2 regions of the Alteromonas sp. NFXS44 genome follow, and region 2 is predicted to be linked to the other one. Evidence: predicted binding sites of a transcription regulator. Region 2 holds the regulator's gene; the other holds the start of a gene.
The links. The regulator NrdR, encoded in region 2, represses ribonucleotide reductase genes. The targets are predictions, from matches to a motif close to AAACACNANATNTNGTGTTT.

Region 1 (4,187 bases), on a different contig from region 2:
CATTTCCTTGAGGTTAAATACTTTAGGCTGACCGTTATCCAGTGCCACCATATTAATACCGAATACCGTTTGTAGCTGGGTATTGGCATACAGGTGGTTAAGCAATACTTCCGCCGACTCGTTGCGTTTTACTTCAACAACAATGCGCATACCGTCTTTGTCAGACTCATCGCGCAGGGCAGAAATACCTTCGATACGTTTTTCTTTTACCAGTTCAGCGATCTTTTCAATCAGGCGGGCTTTGTTTACCTGATAAGGGATCTCATTAACAACGATGGTTTCTTTACCATTACTGTCAGTTTCGATTTCCGCTTTGGCACGCATATAGATTTTGCCACGACCGGTACGGTAAGCATCATCAATACCTTTACGTCCACTGATCATCGCCGCAGTAGGGAAATCCGGACCCGGAATATACTGCATCAGCTCTTCAATGGTAACGGCAGGATTCTCTATCATTGCGATACAGCCGTTAACCACCTCAGTGAGGTTGTGGGGCGGAATGTTTGTTGCCATACCAACGGCAATACCGGAAGAGCCGTTTACCAGCAGGTTCGGCACCTTGGTAGGTAAAACCTCAGGGATTTGCTCTGTACCGTCATAGTTAGGTACGAAATCTACGGTTTCTTTATCAAGATCCGCCAGTAACTCATGGGCAATTTTAGCCATACGTACTTCGGTATAACGCATGGCCGCGGCAGAGTCGCCGTCTACAGAACCGAAGTTACCCTGCCCGTCTACCAACATGTAACGTAAAGAGAATGGCTGTGCCATACGTACAATTGTGTCGTATACCGCACTGTCACCATGAGGGTGATATTTACCGATAACATCACCCACCACACGGGCGGATTTCTTATACGGTTTATTGAAGTCGTTTTTGAGTTCGTTCATCGCGAAGAGTACGCGGCGGTGAACCGGCTTGAGGCCGTCCCTTACGTCAGGCAATGCTCGCCCGACAATAACGCTCATCGCATAATCAAGGTAGGAGTTTTTAAGCTCTTCCTCGATATTTATGGGGAGAATTTCTTTAGCGTTATCAGTCATAAACTGCTATGTCCCTTGATTCAAGTTCAAGCGTATCCAATGTCACGCACTTTAAAATGCAGCTAAGAACAGCGCTTTCTTATTATGGGTTTTACAAGTAATCATTGAGTGTATCACCGGATGACAGATTTATGTAGCGCTTAATACCTGCAAATGGGGCTGTTATTACCAACCGATTACTTTTCACACAATTAATCCACTTTAATACACAAATCGTCCCTTTTACTGCTTTGATCATGTATCGTATTTATCAAAATCAATCTCCTCTATCTGATAATACGAGCACCAGTATGTCGAATGTCGATGAACAAGAAATTGCCAAATTCAGTGAACTGGCCTCCCGTTGGTGGGATACCGAAAGTGAATTCAAACCCCTGCACTTAATCAACCCGTTAAGACTTGATTTTGTGCAGCAGCACTGTGATGGTCTGTTTGAAAAGAAAGTGCTGGATATTGGTTGTGGAGGCGGCATTCTTGCAGAATCCATGGCTAAACTGGGTGCTGATGTTACCGGTATTGATTTGGCGTCTGCTTCTTTAGAGGTTGCTAAACTTCATGGTCTGGAATCCGATGTAAAAGTTGATTATCAGTGTGTTTCTGCAGAAGACTTTGCAGAACAAAGACCCGGAGAGTTCGATGTGGTGACGTGTATGGAAATGCTCGAGCACGTTCCTGATCCGGCATCGATCATCACTGCCTGCGCCAGGCTGGTTAAGCCCGGTGGCCATGTATTTCTGTCTACTTTAAACAGAAATGTGAAATCCTGGCTGATGGGCATCGTTGGTGCCGAATATATCCTCAAACTGGTACCAAAAGGCACGCATCAGCATGCCCGTTTCATTAAGCCTTCAGAATTAATGGCAATGACCGATAAGGTTGATCTGTTTGCCAGAAACACCACAGGTCTGCATATGGATCCGCTAAGCCGCCAGTTCTACTTATCGGACAAAAACATCGATGTGAACTACATCGTCCATACGCAAAAAAGCCTGCAGTAAACACTATATATAGTATTTAAGAATAAATATTACGCTATATGTCGTATTTGTAACCAACCCGCTTTGAGCGATTAAAACTTTTTAACCGGCGATCAAAAAAAGTAAAAAATGGTTGCATCTGTCTGATTTGGCTTAGTCATGCCGCTCATAGGTGAGTTACCACTAACCTTTTTCAGGGACCGTTTTGATCGCTGGATAAACCACCAGATATTGGGTTGCAAAACCACGCAAACCTCACTATCTTGTGTCTTGTCCGACGGGTGTTTTAGAACAATAAAGTAGTACAAAAACACGGGATCCCGCCAGGCAGTAAGGGATCTCTGCTGGATCAAGCTTTCAAGGCTTAGCAAATTCAATTTTATAAAGATGAAAAGGGTGCCAACCCTTGCTTCATGCGCTAACAAACTAACGGCCAGTACAAATGAACAACAACTTGTATGTCACTAAACGCAATGGCGAAAAAGAAGTCATTGAGTTAGATAAGATCCATAAAGTGATCACGTGGGCAGCAGAAGGGTTAAATAACGTTTCTGTTTCTCAGGTAGAAATCAAAGCTCAGATCCAATTTTACGATGGTATCAAGACCGGCGAAATCCACGAGACATTGATCAAGTCTGCAGCCGATCTTATTTCAACAGATGCGCCTGATTATCAGTATCTTGCAGCCCGTCTGGCTATCTTCCACCTGCGTAAAAAAGCATATGGTCAGTTTGAGCCGCCTAAATTGTTTGATCATGTTAAAAAGATGGTTGAACAGGGTAAGTATGACGAGCACCTGTTGTCTGACTACACGCAAGCTGAATTTGAGGCGATGGATGATTTCATCGATCACTGGCGTGATATGACTTTCAGTTATGCTGCTGTTAAGCAGCTTGAAGGTAAGTATCTGGTACAAAACCGTGTTACCGGCGACATCTATGAAAGTGCCCAGTTCCTGTATGTTCTGGTAGCCTCCTGCCTGTTCGCTGACTACCCGAAGGAAACCCGTCTTGATTATGTCCGCCGTTTTTACGATGCAACATCGACATTCAAGATTTCTCTGCCTACACCGATTATGTCCGGTGTGCGCACCCCTACCCGTCAGTTCAGCTCATGCGTACTGATTGAAACCGGTGATAGTCTGGATTCTATCAACGCCACCGCCAGCGCCATCGTAAAATACGTGAGTCAGCGTGCCGGTATTGGTGTAAACGCTGGTCGCATTCGTGCACTGGGTAGTCCAATCCGTGGTGGTGAAGCTTTCCACACAGGTTGTATTCCTTTCTACAAGTACTTCCAGACTGCGGTAAAAAGCTGCTCTCAAGGCGGTGTTCGTGGTGGTGCAGCGACGTTGTTCTACCCGCTGTGGCACATGGAAGTTGAATCACTGCTGGTACTGAAAAATAACCGTGGTGTTGAAGAAAACCGTGTACGTCATCTCGACTACGGCGTGCAATTCAACAAGCTGATGTATCAGCGTATGATGAAAGACGGCTACATCACACTGTTCAGCCCGTCTGATGTACCCGGTCTGTACGATGCTTTCTTTGCCGATCAGAACAAGTTCGAAGAACTGTATGTGAAATACGAACAGGATGACTCCATTCGTAAGAAGCAAATTAAAGCTATGGAACTGTTCAGTCTGTTTATGCAGGAACGTGCTTCAACCGGCCGCATCTACCTGCAAAACGTTGACCACTGTAATACTCACAGCCCGTTTGACCCGGCTGTTGCCCCTGTCCGTCAAAGCAACCTGTGTCTTGAAATCGCGCTGCCGACCAAGCCGCTGGAGCACGTAAACGACGAAAATGGCGAAATTGCACTGTGTACGCTGTCAGCGTTCAACTTAGGTGCGATTAAATCTCTGGATGAATTCGAAGAATTATCCGACCTTGCTGTGCGTGCACTGGACAGCCTGCTCGACTATCAGGATTACCCGGTTCCGGCGGCATACCATGCCACTATGAATCGTCGTACGCTGGGTATAGGTGTTATCAACTTCGCTTATTATCTTGCGAAGAATGGCGTGAAGTATTCTGACTTCAGCGCAAATCCGCTTATTCACCGTACGTTCGAAGCGATGCAGTACCATTTATTGAAAGCGTCTGTGAATCTGGCAAAAGAGAAAGGTGCGTGTCCTAAATTTAATGAGACCACCTACTC
Region 2 (4,187 bases):
TCATTTTTTAGCTGTCCATAAAACGCAGAGTAAGGAGCCTTCATGTTACCTCGCGATATGACTATTGCGGATTACGATCCGGAACTGGCAGATGCCATGGCCAAAGAAGCTGAGCGTCAGGAGCATCACATTGAGCTCATCGCATCAGAAAACTATTGCAGTCCACGTGTCATGGAGGCGCAAGGCTCTCAGTTAACGAATAAGTACGCAGAAGGTTATCCCGGTAAGCGTTACTATGGTGGTTGTGAGCATGTAGACGTGGTAGAGCAACTGGCGATTGACCGTGCTAAGCAACTGTTTGGTGCTGAGTACGCCAACGTTCAGCCCCACGCAGGCTCTCAGGCCAACGCTGCTGCGTTTATGGCTCTAATTAATGCCGGTGATACTGTTCTGGGTATGAGTCTGTCTGAAGGCGGTCACTTAACTCACGGTTCTCACGTAAACTTCTCAGGTAAAACCTACAATGCGGTACAGTATGGTCTGAATGAAGAAACTGGCGAAATCGATTACGAGCAGGTTGAAGCACTGGCCTTAGAGCACAAGCCTAAGATGATTATCGGTGGTTTCTCTGCCTATTCAAAAGTGGTTGACTGGGCCCGTTTCCGTGAAATCGCAGACAAAGTAGGTGCGTACCTGCTGGTCGACATGGCACACGTTGCCGGTCTGATTGCTGCCGGTGTTTATCCGAGCCCGCTGCCTCACGCACACGTAGTGACTACCACGACTCACAAAACCCTTGCGGGTCCACGTAGTGGTCTGATCCTGTCTGCCTGTGGCGACGAAGACATCTACAAGAAGCTGAACAGCTCTGTATTCCCGGGCAACCAGGGTGGTCCTCTGTGTCACGTTATTGCAGCTAAAGCGGTAGCGTTCAAAGAAGCCCTTCAGCCTGAATTTAAAGAATATCAGCAGCAAGTTGTGAAAAACGCAAAAGCCATGGTTGAAGTGGTGCTGGAGCGTGGTTACGACGTAGTGTCAGGCGGTACTGAAAACCACCTGTTCCTGCTGGATCTGATTAAGAAAGATATCACAGGTAAAGATGCTGATGCCGCGCTTGGCCGTGCGAATATCACAGTAAATAAAAACTCTGTACCTAAAGATCCACGTTCACCGTTCGTGACCAGTGGTCTGCGTATCGGTAGTCCGGCGATTACCCGTCGAGGCTTTAAAGAAGAGCAGGCGAAACAGGTTGCGACCTGGATCTGCGACATTCTGGACAACATGGGTGATGAAAGTGTTGTTGAGCGTGTTAAAGGTGAAGTTGTTGAACTGTGTAAAGCGTTCCCGGTTTACGGGTAAGCCGCTTTATCAGTATGAAATTCCCCGCTCTTAGTCAGTAAGAGTTGATGCCGTCAGAGCAGCCTGTGCTGCCTGGCGGCTTTGTTGTTAAAAGGACCTGCTATGTTTTGCCCGTTTTGTTCGGCACAGGAAACCAAAGTTATCGATTCCCGTCTGGTGGCAGAAGGGCATCAGGTACGTCGCCGTCGCGAATGTGTTATCTGTCACGAGCGCTTTACTACCTTTGAAAGTGCTGAATTAGTGATGCCGAGAGTCATTAAACGGGATGGTTCGAGAGAGCCTTTCAATGAAGATAAGCTGCGCGCCGGCTTGCAGCGGGCACTGGAAAAGCGCCCTGTGAGCACGGAGAAAGTGGAAGAAGTGATTTTGTCGCTGAAGTCTGCATTGCGTGCTACCGGTGAGCGGGAAGTTTCCAGTGAATTCCTCGGTAATCTGATTATGGATGCACTGAAGGTGCTGGACAAAGTCGCTTATGTGCGGTTTGCGTCAGTGTACCGCTCATTTGAAGATATTCGTGAGTTTGGTGAGGAAATTGCCCGTTTAGGAGACTGATAACCGCCATGAAAACCACGTCAGCTGTTTCCATTTCTCAGGACTACGCCTGGATGGCGAAAGCCATCAGACTGGCTACACAGGGTCAGTTCACCACATCTCCGAATCCCCGTGTCGGTTGTATTATTCTCGACAGTGACGGCGACTTAGCCGGACAGGGCTTTCATATTCAGGCCGGCACACCCCATGCGGAAGTGCATGCGCTTCGTGAAGCGGGCGATAAGGCCCGTGGCGGTACGGCTTATGTCACACTCGAGCCCTGCAGTCATTTCGGACGAACACCTCCCTGTGCCGATGCGTTAGTGGAGGCTGGTGTCAGCCGGGTGGTTATCGCCATGACTGACCCGAACCCTCAGGTGAGCGGCCGTGGCATAAAAAAACTTCAGGATGCCGGCATTGATGTGGTGTCTGATATTCTGGCGGCCGAATCGGCAGCATTGAACCCCGGTTTTATCAAACGCATGGTATCAGGCAAACCGCGGGTAACCGTGAAACTGGGTATCAGTCTTGATGGCAAAATCGCGTTGTCTAACGGCGTCAGCCAGTGGATCACCAGTGCTGAATCCCGTCGTGATGTGCAACTACACCGTGCTGCCAGTTGTGCCATTCTAACCGGCAGCGGCGCTGCACTGGCCGACAATCCGTCTTTGCTGGTCAGGGAAAATGAAGCCAACTTTTCTGATTATCCTGTTTCGCCGGTAAGGCAGCCGCTCAGGGTCGTGATAGACAGCCACAACCGGTTGCCGGACGATCTGCAGTTATTCACAGACGGACACAAAACCCTGCGGGTAACCGGTCAGCCAGTTGCACCGCAAACCAGTGTCCCTGCAATGGCCGTCTCCATGCGTGGCAATTATATAGACCTCTCTCAGCTCATGGAGAAGCTGGGGGAAAGACAAATTAATGATGTGTGGGTGGAAGCCGGTCCTGGTCTTGCCGGTGCTTTGTTTACTGCCGGTGAAGTTGACCGGCTTGTGGTGTATCAGGCGCCCAAACTGTTAGGTGATAAAGCACAAAGCATGCTCACGCTGGATGAGTTTGTGTCGCTGGATGAAACGCCGGTACTGTCACTCACGGACGTACGGCAAACCGGCCCTGATATCCGCTTGTCATACGATATAATTAAGTAACGCTTTTGTAGAGGGTATACGATGTTTACCGGAATTATTCAGGCCCTGGGGACGATTCAGTCTCTTAATCACCGGGGCGAAGACATCAAGCTGACTGTGTCGTCAGAAAAGCTGGATATGTCTGATGTGGCCCTTGGCGACAGTATTGCCACAAACGGCGTCTGTCTCACAGTAACCGACTTCGGTACAGATTATTATTGTGCTGACGTGTCAGCCGAAACCATCCGTTACACCGGTTTTGCCAATTATAAGCCCGGCAGTACCGTGAATCTGGAAAAAGCCATGCGCCCTACAGATCGTTTTGGTGGTCATATTGTATCCGGCCATGTGGACGGCGTTGGTGAAGTCAAAAAGATTGTTAAACACAGTACTTACATTGAAATCTGGATTTCTGCCCCCACTGAGTTAGCAAAGTATGTTGCCCATAAAGGCAGTATCACGGTGGACGGCGTCAGCCTGACTGTGAATGAGGTGGATGGCAATGAGTTTATGTTGTGGATCATCCCTCACACCCTGCAGGAAACGGTGATCGGCACGTATAAAGCTGGCAGCCGTGTCAATCTGGAAGTAGACGTGGTTGCCCGCTATCTGGAACGCCTGATGATGGGTGACAAGGCAGCGGAAAAGACCACCAAAAAAGACATTAGTATGGCCTTCCTGGCCGAAAATGGTTTTCTTAGAAAATAACCCTACATAAGTGAAATTATGGCACTCAACACCACAGCTGAAATAATTGAAGATATCCGTCAGGGTAAAATGGTTATCCTGATGGATGATGAAGATCGCGAGAATGAAGGCGATATCATCATGGCCGCTGAGCATGTGACGCCGGAAGCGATTAACTTTATGGTTACTCATGCCCGCGGACTGGTATGCCTGCCCATGACGCAGGAACGCTGTGAGCGTTTGAATTTACCGCTGATGGTAGATAAAAATGGCGCACAATTTCATACCGCCTTTACCGTTTCCATTGAAGCAGCCCGTGGCGTAACCACCGGTATTTCTGCTGCAGACCGCGCGACCACAATTCTGGCCGCGGTAGGTAAAGATGCTAAAGCAACTGACATTGTGCAGCCGGGCCACATTTTTCCGTTAATCGCTAAAGAAGGCGGTGTGCTGAACCGTGCAGGTCATACTGAAGCAAGCGTCGATCTTGCCCGTCTTGGTGGCTGTGAGCCAGCTGCTGTTATTGTCGAGATCCTCAAT

Region 1: a site for NrdR is predicted at 2,244-2,263, ahead of nrdA (class 1a ribonucleoside-diphosphate reductase subunit alpha). Genes of this name have one in related genera too.

Annotation. Positions count from the first base shown of each region.
Region 1 is NZ_JAGDEA010000008.1:22,909-27,095, forward strand. Features, by position in the region: gene gyrA (DNA topoisomerase (ATP-hydrolyzing) subunit A) at 1-1,047, opposite strand, end outside; gene ubiG (bifunctional 2-polyprenyl-6-hydroxyphenol methylase/3-demethylubiquinol 3-O-methyltransferase UbiG) at 1,338-2,045, shown strand; gene nrdA (class 1a ribonucleoside-diphosphate reductase subunit alpha) at 2,467-4,187, shown strand, end outside.
Region 2 is NZ_JAGDEA010000011.1:27,128-31,314, reverse strand. Features, by position in the region: gene glyA (serine hydroxymethyltransferase) at 43-1,299, shown strand; gene nrdR (transcriptional regulator NrdR) at 1,402-1,851, shown strand; gene ribD (bifunctional diaminohydroxyphosphoribosylaminopyrimidine deaminase/5-amino-6-(5-phosphoribosylamino)uracil reductase RibD) at 1,860-2,981, shown strand; gene J3369_RS13865 (riboflavin synthase) at 3,003-3,668, shown strand; gene ribBA (bifunctional 3,4-dihydroxy-2-butanone-4-phosphate synthase/GTP cyclohydrolase II) at 3,687-4,187, shown strand, end outside.